Regions from separate parts of the Tepidimonas sp. HKU77 genome, predicted to be linked through region 1. Evidence: predicted binding sites of a transcription regulator. Region 1 holds the regulator's gene; the other holds the start of a gene.

Region 1 (14,644 bases):
CGATCAGCGCCTTGGCCTCGGTCAGGCGCACGCCACGGTCGGCCAGGGCGTAGCCCAGCGCGTTGTAGGCGTGCGCGTCGTCGGGTTTGCGCGCGATGACGGCCCGCAGCAGCCGCTCCATCTCGTCGAGCCGACCGGTGCGCTCGGCCACCATCGCCAGCTCATACTGCAGATCGGGGTCGTCGGGCGTGTCGCGCAGGGCCTGGGTCAGCACGTCATACGCGGCTTGCGGCTGGTCTTGGTCGCGCAGCAGCCGCGCTTCGGCGATCAGCAGGCGGCGCCGTTCGTCCGGGCGCGCCGTACGGGTGTGCTGCAGTACCGCGCGCGCCTCGGCCATGCGCCCGCGCTCGGCCAGCGCTTGGGCATAGCTGATGGCGACCACCGGATCGGTGTCGGTGGCGTTGCGGGTCGCATGCAAGTAGCGCTGCACCAGAGGTTCGGCTTCTTCTGGGCGGCGTTCGAGCAGCTCCACGGCCAGCAAAGCACCCGCGGCGGCGCGCGGGGCGGCCTGGATGGCTTGGCGCGCGGCGTGCAATGCCTGTTCATCGTCGCCGGCTTGGCGATGCACGCGCCCGAGCGCGGCCCACGCCGCTGCCGAGGTCGGGGCCTCGCGCAAAAAAGGCTCGAGTGCGGTTTGGGCAGCGGCCACCGCCTCGGCCTTGTCCGACGCGCGCGCCAGCAGCGAGGGGATCACGGCAATCAGCGCAGGGCGTTGCGGCGCCGGGGTGGCGCGTATCCAGTCGCGCAGGACCGGGCCCGCCTCGCGTACCCGCTGCAGCCCGAGCAGTAATTGCAGTTCGGTGCGGCGCGCTTCGTCGTCGGCAGGCAGGCGTTGCCGCCATTCACGCACCGCGGACAGCGCCGCTTGTGGTGCGCGACCCTGCAGCGCGATTTCCATCGCGCGCCGAAAGAGCTCCGGGTGGCCAGTGCGTCGGGCCACTTCCAGGATGATGGAGTAGGCCGCGCCCGGGTCGTGGCGGCGTTGCAGTTCGGCGATCAGCAGTTGATAAAACAGCTCCGCATCGAGCCCCGAGGGGGCGGTGTCGGGCCTCGACGCTGGTGCGCCAGCGATGGGCAGCGCGGGTTGCCCAGCCGGTTGGGCGAGCGCCGGCGGCAGCGCCAAGCCGGCGAGCAGCCAGAGGATGACGAGCGGGGAGCGCAGGCGCGGCATGGACGGTCCGATCGGGGGTGTGCTCGGTTGATGATAATGCAGTGCGTCCATTTCCTCGTTCCGTGAGTCGTCATGCCCGAGTTGCCCGAAGTCGAAGTGACCCGATTGCGCATCGCCGACCGGTTGGCGGGGGCGCGCATCGAGGCCGTGTGCTGCGGGCTTCCGCTGCGCTGGCCGCTGGGGGTGGAGCCACCAGCGCTGGTGGGCCGTCGCGTGCAGGCGGTGCGGCGGCGTGGCAAGTACTTGCTGATCGAATTGGAGGTCGGTTGGCTGCTGGTGCACCTGGGCATGTCGGGCAGCCTGACGTGGTTGACGCAGCCGCCACCGCCAGGCCGACATGATCATTTCGATCTGGTGACCGACCGCGGCACGCTGCGCCTGCACGATCCGCGCCGGTTCGGGGCCGTGGTCTATGCGCACGCGCTCGACGCCCCGGTGGCGCAGCGGCTGTTGGGCGGGCTGGGGGTCGAGCCGCTGGACGAGGCGTTCGACCCAGTGCGTTTTCATGCCGCGTTGCGCCGGCGGCGCGCAGCCATCAAGAGCGTGCTGCTGGCCGGCGACGTGGTGGTGGGCGTGGGCAACATCTACGCCAGCGAAGCCCTGTTTTTGGCGGGCATCCGTCCGACTACGCCCGCGATGCGCATCAGCCGCGCGCGGGCCCAGCGACTGCATGCGGCGATCCGGCAGGTGCTGCAACGCGCGCTGGCCGTGGGGGGCAGCACGCTGCGGGATTTTCGCGCTGACGGGCAGGATGGGCACTTTCAGCTCGAGACGTGGGTCTATGGCCGCGCGGGCCAGCCGTGCCGAATCTGTGGTCAACCGATTCGTGTGATGCGTCAAGGGCAGCGCTCGACGTACTACTGCGCACATTGTCAGACGCGCTGAAACCCATGGATTTTTTTTCGCGCGTGGTGGCCTGGCAGCGCGTGCATGGCCGCCGGGGGCTGCCGTGGCAAGGCAGCCGCGACCCTTATCGAGTCTGGCTGTCCGAAGTGATGCTACAGCAGACGCAAGTCGCCACCGTGCTGCGCTATTACGAGCGTTTCTTGCAGCGTTTTCCAGACGTGTACACGCTCGCCGCCGCGTCGCTGGACGAGGTGTTGGCGCTCTGGAGCGGCCTGGGCTACTACAGCCGCGCGCGCCACTTGCATGCGTGTGCAAAGGCTGTGGTGCAACACCATGGCGGGGTGTTTCCTGCGACGGCCGATGCGCTGGCGACGCTGCCAGGCATCGGGCCATCCACGGCAGCTGCCATCGCCGCGTTTTGCTGGGGTGAGCGCCGCTCGATCCTGGACGGCAACGTGCGGCGGGTGCTGGCACGCGTGTGGGCCGATGCAGGCCCGGACGCGGCCGCGCATCGGTGGTGGTGGAACACCGCGCAGGCGCTGGTGCCCGCCGATGCGTCGGCCGATGACATGGCGGCGTACACGCAGGGCTTGATGGATCTGGGCGCGACGGTGTGTACCCGAACACGGCCGCGCTGTGCCGATTGCCCTGTGGCCACGCTATGCGCAGGCCACGCCAGCGGCGAGCCGACCCGCTGGCCGGCGCGCACGCCCCGTCCGGCGCGCCGCACCGAGACCTGGTGGCTGCCCCTGTATGTGCGCGCGGATGGCGCCTGGTGGCTGCAACGTCGCCCGGCGCGTGGTATTTGGGCCGGGTTGTGGTCGCCGCCCGTGCTGCGCGAGGAGGCGGGGCTGCGCGCCTGGTTGGCGTCGCATCCCGACGTGCGTGCGCAGTGGGCACCGGTCATCGACCACGCGCTGACGCACCGCGACCTGCGTTTGCAGCCCGTGTGCTGCCGTGTGCCGCTGGCCGATGCGGCGGTGGCACCCAATGCGCCGGGCGTGCTGCCCGACCAGGGGGCATGGTGGGTCCCGGCTGACGCGTTTGCGCTCGGCTTGCCAGCTCCGGTGCGTGCGTGGCTTCAGGCGCTGGGGGCGGGTGAGCGCACGTCCAGCTCGCGGTGACGGCGCTGCACCGACCACTGGGGAGCGAAGTGCGCGGCCAGCCGCTCGACCAGATAGACCGAGCGGTGCTGCCCGCCGGTGCAGCCGATGGCCACCGTGACGTAGCTGCGGTGATCGCGCACCAGGCGCGGCAGCCAATGCTCCAGAAAGCGGGTGATGTGCGTGCGCATCTCGGCGACCTCGGGTTCGGCCTCCAGATAGGCTGCCACCGCCGGGTCCAGCCCCGTCAGGGGCCGCAGTGCGGGATCGTAGTGGGGGTTGGGCAGCATGCGCACGTCGAACACGAAGTCGGCGTCCATCGGCACGCCACGTTTGAAGGCGAACGATTCGAACACCAGCGCCAGCGGCGCGGGGGTGCGCACCAGCAGCGACTTGACTTCGGTGCGCAACTGGGCAGCCTTGAGCTGGCTGGTGTCGATGACCAGGGCCCCTTCGCGCAGCGGTGCCAGCAACTCGCGCTCCAGCGCCAGTGCATCGACCAGCGCGCGTCGCTGGTCGGCGCTGTGGCGCACCGACAGCGGGTGCATGCGCCGCGTCTCGGAGTAGCGGCGGATCAGCACGTCGTCGCTGGCATCCAGAAACAGGATGGTGAGCGCCATGTCGCGCTCGCGCAGCGCGGCCAGCCGCTGCGGCAAGCCCGGCAGCGACGCGGCGCTGCGCACGTCGATCGCCACGGCCACCCGCTCGGCGTGGTGGCTGCGCTCGACGTCGATGAACGCCTCCAGCAGCTCCGGCGGCAGGTTGTCCACGCAGTAAAAGCCCGAGTCCTCCAACGCATGCAGGGCCACGGATTTGCCCGACCCCGACATGCCGGTGATGAGCACGAGCTGCAGCGGCCCACCCGCGGCAGGCGTCGTCTGCGGGGCGGCGTCGGCGTTGGGCGTGGGCTGGGTCGGTGGGTTCATGGCTGCAGCAGCTCCCGTGCGTGGGCCAGTGAGGTCTCCGAGCCGCTGCCGCCCAACATGCGCGCCAGCTCCTGGACGCGCGCGTCACCCTCCAGCGGCGTGACCAGGCTGACCGTGGCGCCGCCCTCGCGTGTCTTGCTCACGTGCAGGTGGTGATGGGCGCACGCGGCCACCTGGGGGAGGTGGGTGACAGCCAATACCTGGCGGTCGCCGCCTAACCGCGCCATCAACTGGCCCACCGTGTGCGCCACGGCACCGCCAATACCGCTGTCGATCTCGTCGAAGATCAGTGTGGGAGCCTCACCCAACTGGCTGGTGACGACCGCGATCGCGAGTGCGATGCGCGACAACTCACCGCCCGAGGCCACTTTGCCCACCGGGCGCGGCGTGGTGCCCGCGTGCCCTGCGACCAAAAACTCCACGCGCTCCAGCCCGCTGGCCTGCGGCTCGGGCAGCGGCTCCAGCCGCACCTCGAAGCGGCCACCGGCCATGCCCAAGCCTTGCATCGCCTCGGTGATGGCTGCGCCTAGCCTCGCGGCAGCGGGCTGCCGCGCTTGGGAGACGGCCTGCGCCTGCGCCAGGAAAGCGGCACGCGCCCGCTCAGCGCTGGCGCGCAGCGCATCCAGATCGGCTGCGCGTTGCAGCTCGCGCAGGCGGGCCTGCCAGTCCTGCCAGCGCTGGTGCAGCTCTTGCGGTGGGCAGCGGTAGCGGCGTGCCAGCGCCAGCCAGCGCGACAGGCGCTCGTCCAGGGCCGCCAGCGCGGCCGGGTCCAGTTCGGTGTGCGCGGCGTGGTGCTGCAAGTCGCGGCAGGCGTCGCTCACCTGGTCGAGTGCTTGCTGCAGCACGTCGGCCAGCTCGGCATAGCGGGGTTCGATGTGCGCCTGCTCGCGCAGCGCGTGGATGGCGCGACCCATCAGCCCGCTGGCGTTGATCTCGTCGCCGTCCAGCGCGGCCAGCGCGCTCTGCGCGGCGTCGATCAGCGTTTGCGCGTGCGCCAGCCGGGCGTGCTGGCGGTTGAGTTCGTCCCACTCGTCCGCCCCGGGCGCGAGCCGCGCCACCTCGTCGATTTGCCACTGCAGCCGCTCGCGTTCGGCGTCGCGCGTGGCTTGGCCCGCGATGGCGGCCTCCAGCGCCGCCTCGGCGCTGCGCCAGTCCAACCACGCCGCTTGCAGGGCCGAGGTGTCCAGCCGGGCGTAGCGGTCTAGCAAGTCGCGCACGCGGTCCGCCCGCGTCAGGCTCTGCCACGCGTGCTGGCCGTGGATGTCCACCAGGTATTCCCCCAGCGCCCGCAGCTGGGCGGCGGTGGCCGGGCTGCCGTGGATCCAGGCGCGGCTGCGGCCTTGCGCATCGACGGTGCGGCGCAGCAACACGGGTTCGCCCGCGGCCACCTCGAACCCCTGTTCGCGCAGCCAATCGAGGGCAGCGCGCGGCACGTCGAACTCACCTGCCACCTCGGCGCGCGCCGCGCCCTCACGCACCACGTGCGCTTCCGCGCGTCCGCCCAACAGCAGTTGGAGCGCATCGATCAGGATCGACTTGCCCGCTCCGGTTTCCCCGGTCAGGGCCGTGAATCCGGGGCCCAATTCCAGATCCAACGAGCGCACGATGACGAAGTCGCGTACCGCCAGCCGCAGCCAGCTCATGCCTCGGTCTCCTTGACGGGGGTCATGTGGCAACCCCTTCGTTCCAGTGCAGCTTGCGCCGCAGGGTATCGAAGTAGCTCCAGCCCACCGGGTGCAGCAGCCGCAGCGTGTGCACCGAGCGCCGTACCACAATGCGGTCGCCCGGCAGCAGGCTGGTAAACGTTTGCATGTCGAAGTGCGCGCTGGGTTCGCGTCCGGCGACCACTTCGATCACGATCTCGCCGTCGCTGGGCAGCACGATGGGGCGGTTGGACAGCGTGTGCGGCGCGATCGGCACCATCACCCAGCCGGCGATCGCGGGGTGCAACAGGGGGCCACCGGCCGACAGGGCGTAGGCGGTGGAACCCGTGGGCGAGGCGATGATGAGCCCATCGGCGCGCTGGTTGGCCACAAAGTGGCCATCGACCTCGACGCGCAGCTCGACCATGCTGGGGGCACCCCCGCGGTTGACCACCACGTCGTTCATGGCGATGGTCTCGAACACGCCATGCCCATCGCGCCAGACGCCGGCGTGCATGAGGGTGCGGCGCTCTTCCTCGTAAGCCCCGCGCAGCATGGGATGCAGGATGTCGGCGAACCGATCGAACGGAATGTCGGTGATGAACCCAAGCCGCCCCTGGTTGATTCCGATGAGGGGTACACCATAAGGCCCCAACTGGCGGCCGATGCCCAGCATGGTGCCATCACCCCCGACGACCAGTGCCAGGTCACAATGCGCGCCGATGCCCGCAACGTCGCGCGTGCCATCCCCCAGCGGGCCGATGTGGTGCGCCGTCTCTCGCTCCAGCGTCACCTCGCACCCTTGGTCGTGCAAAAAGTGCACGACCTGCTCCAGGGCCTCGCGGCTGCCACTGGCGTGGTATTTGCCCACCAGGGCCACGCGCTCAAAGCGCAACGCAGCACTGCCGTCCACGGACGCGACGGGCGATGCGGGCTGCACGGTGGGCGGTTTCATGCTCAAATTACAACACGAGAAAGCGACGGTGCCATGATGTTAGACGAGCGTTCCAAATTGCTGCTCAAGGCGTTGGTCGAGCGCTACATAGCGGACGGCCAGCCGGTGGGCTCGCGCACGCTGTCCAAGGCGGCCGGGCTCGATCTGTCGCCCGCAACGATCCGCAACGTGATGAGCGACCTGGAGGACTTGGGGCTGGTGGCCAGTCCCCACACCTCGGCCGGGCGCGTGCCGACACCGCGCGGCTACCGCTATTTCGTGGACACGATGCTGACCGTGCGGCGCGCCGAGCTGCCCACCATCGACGCCCTGCCCGCGCCGGCGTTGGCGGCCGACCAGCCGCGCCAAGTGCTCAGCCAGGCGGCGCAGCTACTGTCGCAGCTGTCGCACTTCGTGGGCGTGGTGCGGGTGCCGCGGCGGTCGGCCGTGTTTCGGCACATCGAATTTCTGCGTCTGTCGGAGCGCCGCGTGCTCGTTATTCTGGTCTCGCCCGACGGGGAGGTGCAAAACCGCATCCTGCACCCCCAGACGGAATTTACCCAAGATCAGCTGCAGTCGGCGGCCAACTACCTGAATGCGCACTACGCCGGGCTGGCGCTCGACGAGGTGCGTGCGCGCCTGCGCGACGAGGTGGATACCCTGCGCGGCGAGATTGCGGGGCTGATGGTCAAGGCGGTGGAGGCCGGCAGCGAGGCGGCCCAGACGGACGAGGTGGTGATCGCGGGCGAGCGCAACCTGCTGGAGGTCGACGACTTTGCGCGCGACATGAGCAATCTGCGTAAGCTGTTCGATTTGTTCGAGCAAAAAACCCAGGTCATGCGGCTGCTGGACATCTCGGCCCAGGCCGACGGGGTGAGCATTTTCATCGGTGGCGACAGCCAGGTGGTGCCATACGAAGAGCTCTCGGTGGTCAGCGCGCCGTATGAAGTCGACGGCCAAGTCGTGGGTACCTTGGGCGTCATCGGCCCGCAGCGCATGCCCTACGACCGCATGATCCAAATCGTCGACATTACCGCCAAGCTGGTCGGGCAAGCGCTCAGTCAGGGTCGGGGGGAGTGATCGCGCGAAGCCATTAGCAGTCTGCTCAGGCGGTATCGTCGTCCACTGCCAGCCAGTCGGTCGCGTCCAGTCCGGAGGGTGCGTCGGCTGGCAGCGCCTCCACGCCCCGCAGGCGGCGCTCGATGGCGCGTGTGCGCACGCCGATGTCGTCGAACTTGCGCGCCGCCTGGTCGATCGATTTGCGCGTGGCGTCGATGATCTGGCCGAATTTGCCAAACTCGGTCTTGACGCTGGCCAGGATGGCCCACACCTCGGACGAGCGCTTCTCGATCGCCAGCGTGCGAAAGCCCAGCCGCAGGCTGTTGAGCATGGCGGCCAACGTCGTGGGCCCTGCCAGCACGACGCGGCATTCGTTTTGTAGCGTCTCGACCATGCCGGGGATGCGGCAAGCCTCGGCGAACAGCCCCTCGGTGGGCAGGAACAGGATCGCGAAGTCAGTGGTCTTGGGGGGGTTGAGGTATTTTTCGCGGATTTTGCGCGCCTCGGCCTTGAGCGCACTGGCAAACGCCTGCGTCGCCCGGGCGATCGTGTCTTTGTCACCGCTGTCGTGCGCGTCCAGCAGCCGCTGATAGTCCTCCACCGGGTACTTGGAGTCGATCGGCAGCCACACCGTCTCCTGGTCGTGGCGCCCCGGCATCTTGATTGCGAACTCGACCAGCTCGTTGCTGCCCTCGACGGTGCGCACGTTGCGCTCGTATTGTTCGACGGTCAAGAGGCTGTCGATGAGCGCGCCCAGTTGCACCTCGCCCCACGTGCCGCGTGCGCGTACGTTGGTCATGACGCGCTTGAGGTCGCCCACGCTACCGGCCAGTTGCTTCATCTCGCCCAGGCCGGCGTGCACCTGCTCCAGCCGTTCGCTCACCAAGCGGAAGGAATCGCCCAGGCGCTGCTCCAGCGTGGCGTGTAGTTTTTCGTCGACGGTGCGGCGCATCTCCTCCAGCTTGGTGGTGTTGTCGGCTTGGATGGCCGCCAGCCGCTCGTTGAGCGCGGCACGCAGCTGCTCCGAGTTGTGCTGTGCCCCCTGCACCATCGCCTGCAACTGCTGTGCCACCGAATCCTGCAGCGCGGCAAACTGTCGGTGCATCAGGCCGCCCGTTGCTTCGAGCTGGTCCTTCAGGGCCTGCGACATCGCGCCCAACTGGGCGGAGACGTCGCGCTTGAGCGCTTCCAGCGTGGTCTGTGTGGCCTGCCCCAGTTCCTGTCGACCTTGGCGCGCTTCTTCCACGGTGCGGTCGAGTTTGGCGTCGAGCGTCTGGCGCGATGCCTCCAGCCGCTCGGCCGTGGCCGCCGTGAACTCATCGAGCCGGGTGTGCAGCCGCTCCACCCCGGCGTCGAGCCGGGCGCCCGTCTGCAGCAGCGCCTGCATTTGCTGCTCCAGCAGCCCCAGGCGGGCCGCCAAGTCGGCCGGTGTCTCGAAGCGCGGCCGACGCAGCAGCAGCACGAGCAGCAAAGCCACACCCAGCAGGCCCAGCCCGACGGCGGCCAGCAGCAAGGATTCGTTGGTCATGTCGGCATCCTCCCCAAGGGTCGATCCGCAAGCATAGCGCGTAAAGCGTGCCCACTGGCCGTCGCCGCCCCGTACAATGCAGGCCTCCGCTGGGGCCGTTAGCTCAGTTGGTCAGAGCAGGGGACTCATAATCCCTTGGTCGCAGGTTCGAGCCCTGCACGGCCTACCAGGAAAATCAATGGGTGACGCGGCTTTCCCCAAAGTTGTACCCGCGGCGCACGTGGGTTGCTTTGGGATGTGTAGACACGGTGTAGGAAGCACTTTCAGTGTCCGCACCGGACCGGTTGTCGGCTCAGAGTGTCATTCAGCCAGACACCGCATGGCCAGTCGGTCAGTAGCGGCGTCGACAATGTCAGGAACGTCCCAAAACTGGTGTATACTGCAGGCTTCAGTAAGCGGCTGTAGCTCAGTTGGATAGAGTACTTGGCTACGAACCAAGGGGTCGTGGGTTCGAATCCTGCCAGCCGCGCCAAACATGCAAGGCCAGTCCAATGGACTGGCCTTTTTTCCGTGGTGCGCCCGGTTGGGGTGTCCCACTGCGGGTGCCCAGGACGTCCATGCCCTATCCGGCCGACATCGAACTGCGTGACCTGACCGCTGGGTATGAGCGTCACCCGGCGGTGCACCACGTCAGCCTGCGCTGGCGACGCGGCGACTTGGCCGCCGTGGTGGGCCCGAACGGTGCGGGCAAGTCCACCTTGCTCAAATGCGTGGCGGGGCGGCTGCGCCCGATGCGCGGGCGTGTGACCGGGGTTTCGCCCCATCAGGTCGCGTATTTGCCGCAGATCAGTGAGGTGGACCGGTCGTTCCCTGTGACCGTTGCCGAGCTGGTATTGATGGGCCTGTGGCATGAGCTGGGCGTCTGGCGGCGCCCCACGCTGGTGCAGCGCCAGCGGGTGCAGCAGGCGATCGAGGCCGTGGGTCTGCAAGGCTTCGAGCGGCGCACGCTCGACACACTCTCCGGTGGGCAGTTTCAGCGCACGCTGTTTGCGCGCCTGATGCTGCAAGATGCGCCCGTGGTATTGCTCGACGAGCCCTTTACTGGGGTGGACGCGCGCACGCTGGAAGATTTGGTGTGTGTGCTGCAGCGCTGGCACGAGGCCGGGCGTACCGTGATCGCGGTGCTGCACGATGTGGCGCTGGTGCGTGCGGTTTTTCCGACCACGACGCTGCTGGCGCGCGAGCTGGTGGCGCACGGGCCCACCCAGGCCGTGCTGACCGAAGCCAACCTGCTGCGCGCGCGCCGCTTGCAGGAGGCGTTCGACGAGCAGGCGGAGCTGTGCGACGTGTCCGAGCCCAACGCTGCCGAGGAGTCCTCGCATGCTCACCGGCATTGAGGGGCTGATGGGTTGGCTGGGCGCGGCCACGGGGTTGGAGTTCGGCTTCATGCAGCGCGCCGCGCTGGGGTGCGTGCTGCTGGCGCTGGGCGCGGCGCCCGTGGGGGTTTTTTTGATGCTGCGCCGCATGAGCCTGATGGGCGATGCGATGTCGCACGCCATCTTGCCCGGTGCGGCCATCGGTTATTGGTTGGCCGGGCTGTCGCTGCCCGCGATGACCGCTGGCGGCATCGTGGGCGGGCTGGTGGTCGCGGCTGCCGCCGGCGTGGTGGCGCGCCACACGGTGATACGCGAAGACGCTGCGCTGGCCACGTTTTATCTCACCTCGCTGGCGCTGGGGGTGTTGATCCTGTCGGTACGCGGCACGCAAATCGACCTGCTGCACGTGTTGTTCGGTTCGGTGCTGGCGCTGGAGGCGTCGGTGCTGGGGCTGCTGGCGGCAGTGGCGGCGTTGACGCTGGTGGGGTTGGCCGGGCTGTGGCGGCCGCTGGTCATGGAGTGTGTCGATCCGGCGTTTTTGCGCGGCGTCAGCCGTTGGGGGGCGGCGGCGCACCACGGGTTTCTGGCGCTGGTGGTGATCAATCTGGTCGCGGCCTTCCATGCCTTGGGCACGTTGATGGCGGTGGCCATGATGGTGTTGCCTGCCGCGGCGGCGCGGTTTTGGTTTCGGCGCTTGCAGCCGCTACTGGTGGCAGCGGTGCTGATGGCGGCCGTCTTGTCGCTGCTGGGGCTGTGGCTGTCGTACCGCACCGACTGGCCCACCAGTCCCACCATCGTGCTGTTGCTGGGGGCATGGTACGGCGTGTCGATGCTAGTGGGGCCATACGGCTGGTGGCGCCAGCAGCATGTGCCGCAGCGCCATCTTAAGGGGTGAATCGATGCGATGTCACGCCCATGCCGCGCGAAGCGGCTAAGCTAGGCGCCATGCAAGCATGGCATGGTGCAATCCTTTGGTTCGATCCGCACACGGACGAGCCGCATGTTCACTTCGAGCCCGACGGTTGGCTGGTCACCGCAGCCGACGCCGACGGGGTGCAGCGCGTGGTGGCGGTCGGACCGGCCGATGCCCTGCGCGCGGCGTATCCGGACGCTGCCGTGACCGACTGTCGCGGCTGCTTGATCGCGCCCGGCTTCATCGACCTGCACATCCACTACCCGCAAACGGACGTCATCGGCTCGCCCGCCGACGGCCTGTTGCCGTGGCTGGAGCGCTATACCTTCCCGCACGAGGCTCGGTTCGCCGACGCGGATCATGCGGCCGAGGTCGCGCGCTTTTTCGTCGACGAGCTGCTGCGCCACGGCGTCACCACGGCGCTGGCCTTTGCCACCTCGCACCCGGTGTCGGTGGACGCGCTGCTGATCGAAGCGGGCGCGCGGGGCTTGCGCTGTATCGCGGGCAAGGTGCTGCAGGACCGCCACAGCCCCGACGGCGTGCGCGACGAGACCGAGCGCTCGCTGGCCGATACCGAGGCGCTGATCGCGCGTTGGCACGGGCGTGGGCGGCTGGGTTATGCCATCACGCCGCGCTTTGCGCCCAGTTGCAGCGATGCGCAGCTGCGCGGCGCGGGCGAGTTGGCGGCGCGCTACCCCGATGTGTGGGTGCAGTCGCATGTCGCCGAAAATGTCGACGAGGTGCGCTGGGTGCGTGAGCTATACCCGCACGATCGCAGCTATCTGGCGGTGTACGAGCGCTTCGGGCTGCTGCGCCCGCGCGCCGTCTATGCGCACGGCATCTACCTGGACGACGCCGACCGCGCGCTGCTGGCTCAGACCGGCGCGGCGATTGCGGTGTCGCCCACCAGCAACCTGTTCTTGGGCAGCGGCTTCTTCGACTATGCGGCAGCGCGCGCGGGCAGCGTGCGCCACGGCCTGGCCAGCGATGTGGGCGGGGGCATGAGCTTCGACCCCTTCGTCACCATGCGCGCGGCCTATACCGTCGCGCGCGCCGCCGTGCGTGGCGATGGCCAGCCGAAAGTGGGTCTGAGCCTGTCGGCCGTCGACTTGTGGTGGCAGCACACGGCCGGTGCGGCGCGCGCCCTGGGGCTGGACGGGGTGATCGGATCGCTGGCGCCGGGCAGCGAGGCGGACTTCGTCGTGCTCGATGCGCAGGCCATCCCCTTGCTGGCGCGGCGCACGGCTCAGGCCGCGTCGTTGGCGGAATGGTTGTTCGCCTGGGTCATGCTGGCCGATGAGCGTGTGGTGCGTCAGGTGATCGTCGCCGGTACCCCAGCGCAGACACACCACTTTACCGACGCATCAGGCGCGCTTCACGTCGGATCGGTATCCTAGGGCGATCCATGCATCGAACCTTCGTCGCTCCTCATGCGATTCGCATCGTCGCCAGTCTCGTCGGTGCGGCCTACGCGTTGGCCGGGTGTGCCGTCTCCCCGGCCGCGGCACCGCCGTTGGATTCGAAGGTGACCATTCCTGCCCAGTGGTCGTCCGACGCGCCAGGGGCGCCCGGAGTGGTGGCGGCGATCGATTCGCGCTGGTGGACGGCGTGGGGCGACCCGGTGCTCACCGACTGGGTGGAGCGCGCGCTGCGGGCCAATACGGATGTCGCCGCCGCGTTGGCTGCCGTTGCCCAGGCGCGCGCGCTGCGCGATGTGGCGCAGGCGGCCACGGGGCCGTCACTCGGCGCCGGGGCGTCGGCGCAGCGCGCGCAGACGGGCGATGCGGTGGCGCGCACCAACCTGGGTGCGAAGCTGGATGCGAGCTGGGAGATCGATCTCTTCGGCCGCCGTGCGGCAGCACTGCAGGCCGGACAGGCCGACATGCAGGCCAGTGAGGCCGCGCTGGGGCAGGTACGTGTGACACTGGCGGCCGAGGTGGTCACGACCTACTGGGAGATATGGGGGCTGCGCGAGCGCCTGCGCGTCACGCAAGAGAACCTGCGCGCGCAGGAAGAGGCACTGCAGCTGACGCAGTGGCGCGCCCAGGCGGGGCTGGCCTCCGACCTGGACGTACAGACCGCACGCGCGGCCGTCGAGCAGGTGCGCGCGAGCATTCCCGCGCTACAGGCGTCGGCCCGGCAGGCTCGCCATGCGCTGGCGGTGCTGGCCGGCCAGGCGCCGGGTGTGGCCGTGCCCGAGCCGCCCGCCGCGCCCCCCGAGCCGCCCGCTGCGTGGTCGTTGCCCGTGCCGGTGGACGTGCTGCGCCAGCGCCCCGACGTGGCCGCCGCCGAGGCGCGCCTGCAGGCCGCGTTTGCGCGCAGCCGCCAGGCGCAGGCGGCGCGCTGGCCGACGCTGAACGTGGGTGGCACCTTGAGCCTGGCCGCGCCGCGCTGGCCGACGCTGAACGTGGGTGGCACCTTGAGCCTGGCCGCGCCGCGCGTGACCGAGTTGTTCGACGCTGCTGCGCTGACGCGAAGCCTGGCGTTGGCGCTGGCCGCGTCGGTGTTCGATGGGGGGGCGGCGCAAGCGCAGGTGCGCGCGCAAGAGGCCGCCATCGAGCAGGCCCGCGCCGCGCTGCAAGGCGTGTTGCTGGCCGCGTTGCGCGATGTCGAAAACGCCCTGGTTGCGCTCGCCGCCGATCGCGAGCGGCTGGGCCACCTGCAGGCGGCGGTGGCGGCCGCCGCCGAGGCCGAAGCACTGGCCAGCCAACGCTACCGCGCCGGACTGATCGACTACCGCACCCTGCTCGACGCGCAGCGCACCTTGCTGGCCGTACAAGGCGAGCTGGCCGCGGCCCGCACCGCGTGGGCGACCGATCACGTCCGACTCATCAAAGCCCTGGGCGGCGGCTGGGCGCCGCCCGCCGACGGCACGGCGCTGTCGGCGACCCCTCATTGAGCGAATGACCATGCCCCTGTTTCGACGCAAGCCGACCCCTGCTGCCGCCGTGGAGACACTGTTGGCCGAGGAGCGCCCCGTGCGCTGGTGGCGCCGGCCCCGCTGGTGGGTCGCCATGCTGCTGCTGGCGGCGGCAGTGGCGGGCGGTCTGTGGTGGCAGGGGCAGAGCCGCCAGCGTGCGCAGCCGGTCTATATCACCGAGCCTATCCAGCGCGGCGACCTGACGCTGACCGTCTCGGCCAACGGCACGCTGCAGCCCGTGCGCTCGGTCAACATCGGCAGCGAGCTCTCGGGCACGGTGCGCGA
Region 2 (14,644 bases), 1.3 Mb from region 1:
GGAAAAGTAACCCCGCCGCGTCAACACGTGGATCAGAAACGTCGGTGTGCCCGTCTCGAACCAGTAGGGACGAAAGTCGCGCTTGTCAAACAGCAGCAACAAATCGAAAGGGTTGTAGACCGACTCACCCAGCCAGTTGTAGCCGTTGTACCAGCGGCGGATATCGTCGCGATCGAGCCCCTCGAGCTCCGGGGCGAAGACGGTATCGACGTCCGCTTCCGTGTAGCCACAGATGGCCGAGTAGGCCGCATCGACCGTGATGTCGTTGAGGTTGTTCAGGCCCGAGAAGATCGAGACCTTGCTGAACTTGGAAACCCCGGTCAGGAACGCGAACTGGATGTGGGCGTCCTGATCCTTGATGACGGAGTACAGGTTGCGCAAGCCCTCGCGCATGGCGCGGGCGACGTCGGGCTCGGTCAGGTTGTCCAGGATCGGTTTGTCGTATTCATCGACCAAGACGACGGCGCGCTGGCCGTGGCGCTTGACGGCCTGTTGAATCAGGTGGCGAAAGCGCAGGTGGTTGTCAGCGGCTGCGAGTATGTCTAGCCCCAAGCGTTGGGCGTTGGCGTCGAGCTCGTCGGCGATGTGGGCTTCCAACCCTTCGCGGCTGGCGAGCCGCCCCCCACCGAAGCTGATCCGAATGACGGGATGTTTCTTCCCCCAATCCCACTTGTCGTGGCAGTACAGCCCCCGAAAGAGGGGCTCGTTGCCCGCGAAGAGTTCAGCCAGCGTGTCCAAAAACAACGACTTGCCAAAGCGCCGCGGGCGGGAGAGGAAGTAATGCGAGCCGGATTCGATCAGCCGCAGCGCCAGCGGTGTTTTGTCGACGTAGTAGTAATCGTCGCCGCGAATCTTGGCGAAGGTCTGGATGCCGATGGGCAGCTTCTTGCGCTTCATGGCCCCAATTATGCTGGCCTGAGCGGCAGGGGCAGGTGGCATGGCTGGCTCCCCGACCTGGGCTCGAACCAGGGACCTACGGATTAACAGTCCGGCGCTCTACCGACTGAGCTATCGGGGATCGGCAAAGCCGGGATTATATCGAGAAATTCGCGTGGCTCTGACGCGTGCCGCGCACGTCACCGGCACGACAGCCAGGCATGGCACAGACGTGCGTGGCCTCGCACAATGGCGCATCGCCTGCCGCGAGTGGTCCCACCGATGGACGCCGGCGTATCTGGAGTAGGTATGGATCTGCGATTCACCCCCGAAGAGGTCGCGTTTCGCGATGAGGTGCGCGCGTTTTTGCGTGCCAACTTACCGCCCGAGCTGGCCACCAAGGTGCGCCAGGGGCTGCGCTTGACGCGCGACGACATGGCGCGCTGGCATGCGATTTTGCACGCGCGGGGCTGGTTGGCCAGCCACTGGCCGCGCGAGTGGGGTGGGCCGGGCTGGGGTCCGGTGCAGCGTTTCATCTTCGAAAACGAATGCGCGCTCGCGGGTGCGCCGCGCATCGTGCCGTTTGGCGTCAACATGCTGGGGCCGGTGCTGATCCGCTACGGGACCGAGGCCCAGAAGCGCCACTGGCTGCCGCGCATTCTGGACGGCAGTGACTGGTGGTGCCAGGGCTATTCCGAGCCGGGGGCGGGGTCGGATTTGGCATCGCTGCAGACGACCGCGGCGCGCGAGGGCGACCATTACATCGTCAACGGGCAAAAAACGTGGACCACGCTCGGGCACTACGCGAACCGCATGTTCTGTCTGGTGCGCACCGACCGCCAGGCCAAGCCGCAGGAGGGCATCAGCTTCTTGCTGCTGGATCTGGACAGCCCGGGCGTAGAGGTGCGGCCCATCCTGACGCTGGACGGCGAGCACGAGGTCAACGAGGTATTTCTGAGCAACGTGCGCGTGCCGCTGGATCGGCTGGTCGGCGCCGAAAACCAGGGCTGGACGATCGCCAAATACTTGCTGACCTACGAGCGCACCAACATCGCTGGTGTGGGGTTGTCGCTGGCCGCGCTGCAGCGGCTCAAGGTCATCGCGCGGGCGGTGCACAAGGGGGGCAGGCCCCTGATCGAAGACCCGCTGTTCGCGGCGCGCCTGGCGCGGGTCGAGATCGACTTGGATAACCTCCAGACCACCCAATTGCGGGTGCTGGCCGCAGTGGCTGGCGGTGGGGCGCCGGGGCCGGAGAGTTCGTTGCTCAAGATTTTGGGTACGCAGATCCGGCAGGAGATCCAGAGCCTCATGCGCCGCGCCGTCGGGGTGTATGCCCTGCCCTGGATCGACGAGGCGCTGACGCTGGAGGGGGCCGATCAGGCGGTCGGGCCGCCCGGGGCGGCCAGTGCCGCGACGCAATATTTCAACCTGCGCAAGCTGTCGATCTTCGGCGGCTCCAACGAGATTCAAAAAAACATCATCGCCAAGGCGGTGCTGGGGCTTTGACGGGGGTGCGACATGGATTTTTCGCTGACCGATGACCAGCGTATGCTGGCCGATTCGCTGCAACGCTACCTCGCGCAGCGCTATCCTTTGGCACGTCGGCACGCCGCGTCCGCATCGCCGCTGGGGTACGACGCGCAGGTGTGGCGCGACTTGGTGGAGCTGGGCGCGGTGGCGGCGCTGTTGCCACCTGAGGTGGACGGGCTGGGCGGCGGGGGCTTCGACATCATGACGGTCTTTGAGTGCGTCGGGCGAGCCTTGGTGGTCGAGCCGTTGCTGGGTTCGCTGGTGGTGGGGCAGATGCTGGCCCACGCCGATGCGTCAGCGCTCAGAGACCCGCTGCTGGTGGATATCGCCCAGGGCGCGGTGGTGGCGCTGGCGCACCACGAGCCCGATGGGCCCGTCGAGCCGACCGCCATCGCCACCACGGCGCAGCGCGATGCCGGCGGCTGGGTGCTCGATGGCCACAAAGCCGTGGTGCCCCATGGCGGGCAGGCCAGCGGTTGGCTGGTCTCGGCGCGACTCGGTGGTGGGGCGCGGGACGCCGAGGGGCTGGCACTGTTTTGGGTGCCCCGCAGCGCGCCCGGCGTGACGGTGCGAGCCTATCGGCGCGTCGATGGTGGAGCCGCCGCTGATCTGGTGCTGTCGGCCGTGCCGCTGCCCATCGATGCGCGGGTGGTGGGGCCCGCGCACGCCGCGCCCGTGCTGGCCCACGGGCTGGCGTGTGGCACCCTGGCTTTGTGCGCCGAGGGGCTGGGTGCCATGGAGGCGGCCTTTGCCATGACGCGCGAGTATTTGCAAACGCGCCGTCAATTCGGGCGCCCCATCGGCAGCTTTCAAGCCCTGCAGCACCGGGCGGTGGATCTGTGGATGGCGGTGCAGCAAGCGCGCTCGGCCGTCATCAACGCGGCAGCCGCGCTCGATGATGGCGATACGCATGAACGCGACCGACGCATCGCTGCCGCGAAGGTCACCATCGGGCGCAGCGGGATTCAGTTGGCCGAGGAGAGCATCCAACTCCACGGTGGCATGGGCATGACCTGGGAGCTGCCGCTGGCGCACTACGCCAAACGCCTGGTCATGATCGACCACGAATACGGCGACGAAGATCACCACTTGGCGCGCTTCATGGCCCTCAGCCGCGAGCGTGAGGCGCGGGGGTGAGCGCACCGGTCCGAAGCGCCGGAAACCCGGCTGTCGTGGGACGATCCACCTGCCATGCGTATCGCCGCGACCCCGAAGTCAACCCGTTCGCGAGGGCGCTGGCGTTGGCCTGTGCCCTTGGGGGGCGGCGTCGCTGGCATGCATGGTATCGGGCGGAGCAACTGCCCGCGATCGTGGAACTGCTGCAACGATGGCAAGGACTGGCCACTGGCATGCCCGGCTGGATGCCGCGCAACGCCGCTGGTGCGCGTGCTGTGGGCGCGCACCTGGCGCTCGCCCGATCCCGAACTCGCCGCCTACCAGGATGCACTGTGGCGTGCAGGGTGCCGCTGGTTGGCCGATTGGCACGAGCGGCAGGCCACACCCGAGCAACGCGCCCGCGCCGTGTCCCGGTTGCAGGCGTATGAGCGCGAGGTCCGGGCCCTGTTGAACGACCGCGGTATCGATGACCGCGCGATCGGTGTCGCCAGCCGGCCATGAAAAAACCCGCTGAGGCGGAAACGTCCCCAGCGGGTTTTTTGCCGACTCGCCGGGGGCATCGCCCCCGCGAGTGGTCAGGATGTGATGTGCCGTGGTCGGCTGCTCACATGTCCATACCCATGCCGCCCATGCCGCCGCCAGCCGGCGCCGGGGTTTCGGCCTTGGGCGTTTCGGCAACCATGCACTCGGTGGTCAGCATCAGGCCAGCCACCGACGCCGCGTTTTGCAGCGCGGTGCGGGTCACCTTGGTCGGGTCCAGAATACCCATCTCGATCATGTCGCCATAGGTGTCGTTGGCGGCGTTGAAGCCGAAGTTGCCCTTGCCTTCGAGCACTTTGTTGATCACGACCGAGGGCTCGCCACCGGCGTTGGCCACGATCTCGCGCAGGGGCGCTTCGACGGCCTTCATCACCAGTTTGATACCCGCGTCTTGATCGGGGTTGGCGCCCTTGAGCTCACCCACGGCCTGACGGGCGCGCAGCAGCGCCACGCCACCGCCGGGCACGATGCCCTCTTCGACTGCGGCACGGGTGGCGTGCAGCGCGTCTTCGACACGGGCCTTCTTCTCCTTCATTTCGACCTCGGTGGCCGCCCCCACCTTGATCACCGCCACACCGCCGGCCAGCTTGGCCACGCGCTCTTGCAGCTTCTCGCGGTCGTAATCGCTGGTGGCTTCTTCGATCTGCACGCGGATCTGCTTGACGCGCGCCTCGATGTCCTCGGCCTTGCCCGCGCCGTCGATGATGGTGGTGTTTTCCTTGGCCACTTCGACGCGCTTGGCCTGACCCAGGTCAGCCAGCGTGACTTTCTCGAGCGTGAGGCCAACTTCTTCGGCGATGACCTTGCCGCCGGTCAGGATGGCGATGTCCTCCAGCATGGCCTTGCGGCGATCGCCGAAGCCCGGGGCCTTGACCGCGCACACCTTCAGGATGCCGCGGATGGTGTTGACCACCAGCGTGGCCAGCGCCTCGCCTTCGACGTCCTCGGCAATGATCAGCAGCGGACGGCCGGCCTTGGCCACTTGCTCCAGCGCGGGCAGCAGGTCGCGAATGTTGCTGATCTTCTTGTCGTGCAGCAGGACGTACGGGTTCTCCAGCACGCAGACCTGCTTGTCCGGGTTGTTGATGAAGTAGGGCGACAGATAGCCGCGGTCGAACTGCATGCCTTCGACGACATCCAGCTCGTTTTGCAGGCTCTTGCCGTCTTCGACGGTGATCACGCCTTCCTTGCCGACCTTGTCCATCGCATCGGCGATGATCTGGCCGATCGACTCGTCGCTGTTGGCCGAGATGGCGCCGACCTGGGCGATTTCCTTGCTGGTGGTGGTGGGCTTGCTGATCTTCTTGAGCTCGGCCACCAGCGCCTCGACGGCCTTGTCGATGCCGCGCTTGAGGTCCATCGGGTTCATGCCAGCGGCGACGTACTTCATGCCCTCACGCACGATGGCCTGGGCCAGCACGGTCGCGGTGGTGGTGCCGTCACCAGCGTTGTCGCTGGTCTTGGACGCCACTTCCTTGACCATCTGGGCGCCCATGTTCTGCAGCTTGTCCTTGAGCTCGATTTCCTTGGCGACCGACACACCGTCCTTGGTCACGGTGGGGGCGCCGAACGAGCGCTCGAGCACCACGTTGCGGCCCTTGGGGCCCAGGGTCACTTTGACGGCGTTGGCCAGGATGTTCACACCCTCGACCATGCGATGGCGCGCATCAGCGCCGAAAACCACGTCTTTGGCTGCCATAGTTCAGATTCCTTTGCAAATGAGTGAGTGATGGACGTCAGACCACGGGGGTCGGGATCACTTCTCGATGACGGCAAACAGGTCGTCTTCCTTCATGACCAGCAGCTCTTCGCCGTCGACCTTGACGGTTTGGCCGCTGTACTTGCCGAACAGCACGCGGTCACCGACCTTGACGCTCAGGGGCTTGGTCTCGCCCTTGTCGTTGGTCTTGCCGGGACCGACGGCCAGCACTTCGCCTTGATCGGGCTTCTCGGCCGCGTTGTCCGGGATCACGATGCCCGAGGCGGTCTTGGTCTCGTTTTCTAGACGCTTGACGATCACGCGATCGGCGAGAGGACGAAGTTTCATGCGATCTCCTGTCGAAAGGACGATGAGAGGAAGTAGAAGAGGAAGAGCGAGCGGCGGATGCCGTGTGTTAGCACTCACCGCTGACGAGTGCTAATGATAGGGCCTTGGCGACGTGTTTTCAAGGGGGGCTGCGCGGGGCAACAAAAAAGCCCGCACTCGGGCGGGCTTGGGAGCATTCTTGGTGGCGCTTCAGGGATTCGAACCCCGGACCTGCGGATTATGATTCCGTCGCTCTAACCGGCTGAGCTAAAGCGCCAACGAGGGCCGCATTATAGCGAAAAACCAACCGGCTGCCGTGGCCGTCAGCGGTGGCGGAACTGCGGCGTGCGCTTCTCCAGGAAGGCGGCCATGCCTTCTTTTTGGTCTTCGGTGGCGAACATGGCGTGGAACATGCGGCGCTCGAACGCCAAGCCGTCGGCCAGCGACCCCTCGAAGGCGCGGTTGATGGCTTCCTTGGCCGCCAGCACGGCCAGCCGGGGCATGGCCGCGATCGACAGCGCCATCGCCATCGCCTCGTCCATCAGCTTGTCCAGCGGCACGACGCGGCTCACCAGCCCGGCACGCTCGGCTTCAGCGGCATCCATCATGCGGCCCGTCAGCGCCAGCTCCATGGCCTTGGACTTGCCGATCGCGCGCGGCAGCCGCTGCGTGCCGCCGGCGCCCGGGATGACGCCGATCTTGACCTCGGGCTGGCCAAAGCGCGCGTTGTCGGCAGCGATGATGATGTCGCACATCATGGCGACCTCACAGCCGCCACCCAGGGCGAAGCCGGCGACGGCTGCGATGACCGGCTTGCGCACGTGGCGCAGCGCCTCCCAGTTGCGGGTGATGTACTCGCTGCCGTAGACGTCCGAGAAGGTGTAGCGCGCCATGGCGGCAATGTCGGCGCCGGCGGCGAAGGCCTTTTCGCTGCCGGTCAGCACGATGCAGCCGATGGCGTCGTCGGCGTCGAACGCCTTGAGCGCCTGGCCCAACTCGGTCATGAGCTGGTCGTTGAGCGCGTTGAGCTGCTTGGGCCGGTTGAGCGTGATGACGCCGACCGGGCCTTCGGTGTGGATCAGCAGGGTTTCGTAGGTGGGGGTGGTCTCGCTCATGTGGGAGTCCTCGGGACGGGGTGGCACAATGGAAAACGAAATCGAGATGGGGTGTGACGCAGCGACTGTAGCGCAAGCTGCCCGCCGTGCTTGCCCCCTAACCAGAGGAGACGATGGATGACCACGACGCTTGCCGAGACGCCCCCGGCCGACGAGATCCGCTTCGAGCGCCGCGGCGCGGTCGCGCTGCTCACGCTGAATCGCCCGCAGGCACTCAACAGCTTCACCCGTTCCATGCACCGCGCGTTTCAGCAGGCGCTGGCCGAGGTCGAGGCCGACCGCAGCCTGCGCGCGCTGGTGCTCACCGGCGCGGGGCGTGGCTTTTGCGCCGGGCTGGACTTATCGGAGCTGGACTTCACGCCTGGCCCCGAACAGATGGAGCGCGCCAACCCGGGGCCGGTGATCGACGAATGTTTCAATCCCAGCGCGCGCGCGCTGATGAACCTGCGCGTGCCGACGGTGGCCGCGGTCAACGGCGTGGCCGCAGGGGCGGGGGTGTCGCTGGCGCTGACCTGCGACCTCACGATTGCCGCGCCGCACGCCAGCTTCGTACAGGCGTTCAGCAAAATCGGGCTGATTCCGGATGCGGGGGGCAGTTGGCTGACCGTGGAGCGCCTGGGCTTGGCGCGTGCCATGGGTCTGGCCTTGCTGGGGGACAAGTTGTCCGCCCAGCAAGCCAAAGACTGGGGTTTGATTTGGGACGTGGCCGACGACCCGCTGGCGGCGGCGCTGGCGCTGGCCGAGCGGCTGGCGGCCATGCCCACGCGCGCGCTGGTGGCCACGCGCCATTTGCTGCGCGGCGCGCTGCAGCGCTCGTTCGAGCAGCAGCTCGAGGTCGAGCGCGACCTTCAGTCGGCGCTCGGTCGCACGCACGATTACGTGGAGGGTGTCACCGCTTTCTTGCAGAAGCGCGCGCCGCAGTTCCGCGGCGAGTAGGCCGCGCAGCGGCAGGCGGTCGCGTGCCCGGCCCCATGAGGGGGTGGCGGCTATCGGCGCCGGGCAGCAGCTGCACCGCCACGGCCGGTGGTGGCCAACTCAGCGTGCAGCGCAGCACGCGGCCATCGCGCACCACCCAGGCCGTCAGCGGCTCACCGGCGGTCAATCCGCGGGCGTGCAGCGCGACGTCGTCGAGCCGGCGCACGCGCCAGACCTCCCGGGCGCGCTCGACGGCCAGCCACTCGTCGCCGGCGGCCATGCCCGCCGCTTCGGCGGCACTGCCACGCAGCACGTTGCGCAGCCGCACGCCCTGGCTCTCGTCCACACGCACGCCCAGTTGCTGGGCGAGTGGGGCGGGTTCTTCCTGCCAGCGTATGCCGCCACGCTCCAGCAGTGGCCGCAGCGGCAGCTCGTCGGTGCCGTGGACCCAGGCGTCCAGTTCGGCGTCCAGGCGGCGTGCGGCCAGTTGGCGCAGCACGGTGCGCAGGTCAGCTTCGCGCATGGGGCCGCCGTCACAACGCTGCCACAGCGCGCGCATCACGTCGTCCAACGTGGCGCGGCCCTCGGCGCGCAGCGTCAGGTCCAGACACAGCGCCACCAGGGCCCCCTTGGTGTAGTAGCTGACGGTGGCGTTGGGTGTGTTTTCCTGCACGCGGTAGTATTTGATCCAGGCGTCCCAACTGGCCTGCGCCACGCTTTGCACGTGGCGGCCGGGGGTTTGCAGCACTTGGTTGATCGTCTTGGCCAGCAGCTGCAGGTGGGTCGGGGCGTCGATGAGGCCCGCGCGCAGCAGCAACAGGTCGTCGTAGTAGCTCGTGAAGCCTTCGAAAAACCACAGCAGCTCGGTGTGGTTTTCGCGGTCGTAGTCGTAGCGGGTGAACTCGCGCGGGCGCAGCCGCTTGACGTTCCAGGTGTGAAAGTATTCGTGGCTGATCAGTCCCAGTAGCGTGGTGTAGCCGTCGCTGGCGCGCAGCGCGGTCGAGGCAGGCTGATCGGGCAGCGGCTGCAGGGGCAGGTCGGTGCGTGCACACACCAACGCGGTGCTGTGGCGGTGTTCCAGGCCGCCGTAGCCGTCGTGCGTGGCCTGCAGCAGGAAAACGTAACGGTCGATGGGCGGAGTGCCGCGCGGGCCATGCCACAAAGTCATGGCGGCCTCGCAGATATGGGCGGTGTCGCGCAGCAGCCGCTCGCCGTCGAACCCGGCGGGTGCGCCGCTGACCACGAATCGGTGCGGTACGCCGCGCACCGTGAAGTCGCCGCACCAGAAGTCGCCCATCGCCACCGGGCTGTCGGCCAGTTCGTCGTAGCCGGCGGCCCAGTAGGGGCCGAACCCATCGCCCTCGGCCCAGCGCCAGCGGGCGGAGGCCGCGTGCCGGGTGCGGCCGCTGGGCAGCGGCCGCAGCGCCGTGGCCACGCGCCAGCCGCGTGTCCAGCGGTTGGGCCGCAGCGTCAGCGTGTGCGGCTCGTCTTCGCGGCCATGCACGCGCAGGCACAGGCTGGTGGGGTTGAAGAAGCCGCGCTGCGCGTCCAGGTACGCGGTGCGCACCGAGGGGTCGAAAGCATAGACCTCGGCCGTCAGCTCCAGCGTCGCTGCGCCGTCGTCCAACTCGGCCTGCCAGGTGTTTTTGTCCAGAGCGCGCAGGGCAACGGGCCGACCGTCCGCGGTGGCGCGCAGGGACAGCAGGTGTTGGGCGAATTCGCGCACCAAATAGCTGCCCGGGATCCACACCGGCAGGCTCACACGCTGGCACGGCGCGGGGTGGTCGACTACCAACGTCACACGCCACAGGTGGGCGTGGGCGTCGGCCACTTCCACCGTGTAGCGGAGGGCGGCTGCCGTGCGCGCGGCGTCGCGGCTCATTTGCCGGCAGCGCTGGCTTGCGCCAGCAGGGGTTCCAGGCGGTCCAGCCCCACCGCGCCGGGCACGCGCGTGCCGTTGGCCAGGATGGTGGTGGGCGTGCCGGTGATGCGGTATTTTTGCCCAAAGGCGAGATTGCGTTCCAGGGCCGTCGTGTCACACTTGGCGTCCGCCTTGGGCTCGGGGGGCACCACGCTGCGCTGCATCCAGTCGTCCCAAGCCTTGGCGCGGTCTTTGGCGCACCAGATGGCACGCGACTTTTGCTCGGAATCCTTGCCCAGCACCGGGTACAGAAAGGTGTGGATGGTGACGTTGTCGAGCTTGGCCAGGTCGCGCTCGAAGCGCTTGCAGAAGCCGCAGTTGGGGTCGGCAAAGACGGCCAGTTTGCGCTGGCCGTTGCCGCGCACGACCGTGAACGCGTCCTTGAGCGGCAGGTCGTCGAAGGCGATGGCGGTGAGCTTGTCCAGCCGCTCCTCGGTCAGGTTGACGCGGGCGCGGGTGTCGATGAGCACGCCCTGGATCAGGTAGTTGCCCTCGGCGTCGGTGTAGAGCAGGTCGGTGCCGTTGAGCCGGACCTCGAACAGACCGCGCATCGGGGTGGGGCGCACTTCGTCGATGCGGGGCAGGTTGGGCAGACGCTCGCTCAGGTTTTTGCGGATGAGGGCCTCGTTGGCGTGCGCGGCCGGGGCCAGCAGCGCGATGCCCAGCAGCCCGGCAGCCAAAACGGGGGGCGACGCAAGAGACGAAAGACGGATCATGTGGACGTTCTCGGAGGAGGGCGCGAATACTGGGCGCCGTTCAGGGGTGGGGGGCGACGGGTTGCCCCGCTGCCTGTTGGATGAACCAGCGTTTGATCGGTTCCAGCCGGTCCACCGCGCGCAGGCCCCAGCGGCGCAGCGTGGCCAGCCGCTCGTCGGGGTGGCCGAACAGGCCGTACAGCGTGTCGGTGGCCAGCAGCATGGCCGCCACGGGCGCGGCGCGTGCACGCTCGTAGCGCCGCAGCAGCCGCCAGTCACCCAGGGAGCGCCAGTACTCGCGCTCGCGCAGCACGCGCGCCAGCTCGGCCACGTCGCCCAGCCCGACGTTGAGGCCCTGCCCGGCCAATGGGTGCATGGCGTGGGCGGCGTCGCCTGCCAGCGCCAGGCCCGGGCGTACCCAAGGGCGGGCGATGGACAGCTCCAGCGCCCAGCCCGCGGGCTGGCCTTCGAGCTGCATCGCACCCAGCGCGCCGCCGCAGGCGTCTTGCACCGCCTGCGCCAGTGCCTCGGCGGGCCAGGCCAGCCGCTCGGCCGCACGCGCGTGCGGCACCGACCACACCAGGGCGACGGTGTGCCCCTGCGTCCCGTCCAGCGGCAGCAGCGCCAGGATCTCATCGTCGCGAAACCACTGCCGCGCCACGGCCCCGTGCGGGCGCTCGCAGCGCAGCCGGGCGGCGATCGCGGTGTGCGGATACGGGCGCGTGTCGTAGGCGAAGCCTTCGGCCGCGCGGGTGGCGCTGCGTCGGCCCTCGCAGATCACGGTCAACGCCGCGCGCGGCCGCTGGCTGCCGTCGCCGACGAGCCGCTCGATGCCCGGCTGATACGCCAGCGCCTGCGCCAGCGTCTCCTCCAGCACCGGCACGTCCACGATCCAGGCCAGTGGTGCGCCGCCGTCGGTGTCGAAGCGCACGGCCGCCGCTGCATCGGTAACGGGCACGAGCGGCGGCGCATCGGCGTCGGCCACCCACATGTGGTGCACTGGCGTGGCGGCGCGCTCGTCGGTCGGCCACGCGCGCACCGACTCGAGCAAAGCGCGCGAGGCGGCGTTGAGCGCGTAGGCTCGGATGTCGGGGGTGGCGCCGCCCGCTGGGGGCGCGCGCTCGACCAGCGCCACCCGCAGCCGCTCACGGGCCAGCAGCAGTGCCAGCGTGCGGCCGACGATGCCGCCCCCCAGGATCGCGACGTCATAGGTTTTGGTCATGGGGTCATTGTAGGCGCGCACTGCCGCTGCGTGCCGTCCGCGCCGACCTTGGGCACAATGGGGTTTGACCCTGTTTCGCGAGCCCCGCCGTCCCATGAATGCCGCCACCACCACCCTGCCGCTGACGCTGGAGCAAATCTGGATCTATCCGGTCAAGTCGTGCGCCGGGATTCGCCTGCGCACGGTCGAGCTGCTCGACACCGGCTTGGAGTGGGACCGCACCTGGATGGTGGTGGACGCGGACGGCGAGTTCGTCTCGCAACGCGAGCTGCCGCGCATGGCGCTGGTGCAGCCGCGGCTGCGCCTGGGGCGGCTGGAGCTGCGCGCGCCCGGCATGCTGTCCCTGCACGTGGCGCTGGATGCGGCCGAAGCGCCGTGCCGCGTGCGCGTCTGGGATGACACGGTGGACGCGTTCGACATGGGCGATGCTGCGGCACAGTGGTTCACGGATTTCCTGGGCGACGATCTGCCGCCCGGGATGGGGCCGCTGCGGCTGGTGCGCTTCGACCCCGACGAGCGGCGCCTGTCGTCCTACCGCTGGACGGGGGGCATCGAGGCGCCCAACACCTTCAGTGACGGCTACCCGCTGCTGGTGGTGTCGCAGGCGTCGCTGGACGATTTGAACGAGCGTCTGGCCGCGCGCGGCGAGCCGCCCGTGGGCATCGAGCGCCTGCGCGCCAATCTGGTGATCGGTGGCGTGTATCCGCATGACGAGGATCGCATCGAGCGCATCGATTTCTCGGCCGACGGCGTCCCGGTCGGCGCGCCGCTGGCGACGCTGCAACTCGTCAAGCCGTGTGCGCGCTGCAGCATCCCCGACGTCGATCCGGCCACCGGCGTGCCGGACGGGCGTCTGAGCCCGGTGCTGCACACCTACCGGCAGGATCGGCGGCTGATGGGCGCGGTCACCTTCGGCATGAACGCCATCGTGCGCCGGGGCGTCGGGCAGATGCTGCACGAAGGCATGCGTGCCAATGGCCACTGGGGGGCCTGGTGAAGCGGCGTCGCCGGTAGAATGCCACCCTTTGTCGGCGCCCAAGCGCCGTCCTGCCCGTCACCCTTTCGCTTTTTGCCATGAGCCTCCAATGCGGCATCGTGGGCCTGCCCAACGTTGGCAAGTCCACCCTGTTCAACGCCCTGACCAAAGCGGGCATCGCGGCCGAGAACTATCCGTTTTGCACCATCGAGCCCAACGTGGGCGTGGTCGAGGTGCCCGACCCGCGCCTGCAGCAGCTCGCCGCCATCGTCAAGCCCCAGCGTGTGGTGCCCGCGATCGTCGAATTCGTGGACATCGCGGGCTTGGTCGCCGGTGCCAGCCAGGGCGAGGGGCTGGGCAACCAGTTCCTGTCGCACATCCGGGAGACGGACGCCATCATCAACGTGGTACGCTGCTTCGATGACCCCAACATCGTGCACGTGGCCGGCCGGGTGGACCCGATCGCCGATATCGAGGTCATCCAAACCGAGCTGTGCCTGGCCGACCTGGGCACGGTGGACAAAGCCCTGCAGCGCTACCAAAAGGCCGCCAAGAGTGGCAACGACAAGGAGGCGGCCAAGATGGTGGCCGTGCTGGGCCGTGCGCGCGCCGTATTGGACGAAGGCCGCCCTGTGCGCGTGATGGACTTGACCGACGAAGAGCGGGCGCTGCTCAAGCCGCTGTGCCTGATCACGGCCAAACCCGCGATGTTCGTCGGCAATGTGGCCGAGGACGGCTTCGAGAACAACCCTTTCCTGGACCAGCTGCGCGACTATGCCCAGCGCCAGGGCGCGCCGGTGGTGGCCATCTGCGCCAAGATCGAGGCCGAGCTGGCCGACATGGACGACGCCGACCGCGCCGAGTTTTTGCGCGAGCTGGGGCTGCAGGAGCCGGGCCTGAACCGCCTCATCCGCGCGGCCTACCAGTTGTTAGGGCTGCAGACCTACTTCACCGCGGGCGAAAAAGAAGTGCGCGCCTGGACGATACCGATCGGCGCCACCGCCCCGCAGGCGGCGGGCGTGATCCACTCCGACTTCGAGCGCGGCTTCATCCGCGCGCAGACGATCGCCTTCGAGGATTTCATCCGCTTTCGGGGCGAGCAAGGCGCCAAGGAGGCGGGCAAGATGCGCGCCGAGGGCAAGGACTACGTCGTCCAAGACGGGGACGTGATCCACTTCCTCTTCAATGTCTGAGCCAGATTCGATGGGGTCCGCTGCCGAGCGCCGCATTCCGCCCATGCTGTTGTCGGGCTTGGAGCCGCTCGTCATCGGCGAGGGCAGCCTGTTCGTCAACATCGGCGAGCGCACCAACGTCACCGGCTCCAAGGCGTTTGCCCGCATGATTCTGGAGGGGCGCTTCGAGGACGCGCTGGCCGTGGCGCGCCAGCAGGTGGAAAACGGCGCACAAATCATCGACGTCAACATGGACGAGGCCATGCTCGACAGCAAGGCCGCGATGGTGCGCTTCCTCAACCTCATCGCGTCCGAGCCCGAGATCGCGCGCGTGCCGATCATGATCGACTCGTCCAAGTGGGAGGTAATCGAGGCGGGGCTCAAATGCATCCAGGGCAAGGGCGTCGTCAACTCCATCAGCCTCAAGGAGGGCGAGGCCGAGTTCAAGCGCCAGGCGCGGCTGATCCGGCGTTACGGCGCGGCCACCGTGGTGATGGCCTTCGACGAACAGGGCCAGGCCGACACCTTCCAGCGCAAGAT

The links. Region 1 encodes HrcA, which represses chaperone genes, less so after heat shock. Its sites were predicted from a motif close to TTAGCACTCNNNNNNNNNGAGTGCTAA; they were not measured.
Region 2: groES (co-chaperone GroES) is a predicted target of HrcA. The motif match lies at 6,177-6,203, and genes of this name have one in related genera.

The regions. Positions count from the first base shown of each region.
Region 1 covers NZ_CP187300.1:453,980-468,623, reverse strand. The annotation lists gene ACPP3B_RS02155 (tetratricopeptide repeat protein) at 1-1,171, opposite strand, end outside; gene mutM (bifunctional DNA-formamidopyrimidine glycosylase/DNA-(apurinic or apyrimidinic site) lyase) at 1,244-2,056, shown strand; gene mutY (A/G-specific adenine glycosylase) at 2,062-3,141, shown strand; gene rapZ (RNase adapter RapZ) at 3,099-4,046, opposite strand; gene recN (DNA repair protein RecN) at 4,043-5,689, opposite strand; gene ACPP3B_RS02130 (NAD kinase) at 5,712-6,650, opposite strand; gene hrcA (heat-inducible transcriptional repressor HrcA) at 6,681-7,703, shown strand; gene rmuC (DNA recombination protein RmuC) at 7,729-9,210, opposite strand; tRNA gene ACPP3B_RS02115 (tRNA-Ile) at 9,303-9,379, shown strand; tRNA gene ACPP3B_RS02110 (tRNA-Arg) at 9,606-9,682, shown strand; gene aztA (zinc ABC transporter ATP-binding protein AztA) at 9,768-10,547, shown strand; gene ACPP3B_RS02100 (metal ABC transporter permease) at 10,531-11,421, shown strand; gene guaD (guanine deaminase) at 11,472-12,836, shown strand; gene ACPP3B_RS02090 (TolC family protein) at 12,965-14,338, shown strand; gene ACPP3B_RS02085 (efflux RND transporter periplasmic adaptor subunit) at 14,349-14,644, shown strand, end outside.
Region 2 covers NZ_CP187300.1:1,751,734-1,766,377, forward strand. The annotation lists gene ACPP3B_RS08425 (ATP-binding protein) at 1-897, opposite strand, end outside; tRNA gene ACPP3B_RS08430 (tRNA-Asn) at 943-1,018, opposite strand; gene ACPP3B_RS08435 (acyl-CoA dehydrogenase family protein) at 1,186-2,382, shown strand; gene ACPP3B_RS08440 (acyl-CoA dehydrogenase family protein) at 2,395-3,543, shown strand; gene ACPP3B_RS08445 (hypothetical protein) at 3,787-4,023, shown strand; gene groL (chaperonin GroEL) at 4,127-5,761, opposite strand; gene groES (co-chaperone GroES) at 5,819-6,109, opposite strand; tRNA gene ACPP3B_RS08460 (tRNA-Met) at 6,289-6,365, opposite strand; gene ACPP3B_RS08465 (enoyl-CoA hydratase) at 6,412-7,203, opposite strand; gene ACPP3B_RS08470 (enoyl-CoA hydratase-related protein) at 7,321-8,139, shown strand; gene ACPP3B_RS08475 (M61 family metallopeptidase) at 8,093-10,000, opposite strand; gene ACPP3B_RS08480 (DsbC family protein) at 9,997-10,755, opposite strand; gene ACPP3B_RS08485 (FAD-dependent oxidoreductase) at 10,796-11,956, opposite strand; gene ACPP3B_RS08490 (MOSC domain-containing protein) at 12,051-12,953, shown strand; gene ychF (redox-regulated ATPase YchF) at 13,031-14,125, shown strand; gene metH (methionine synthase) at 14,136-14,644, shown strand, end outside.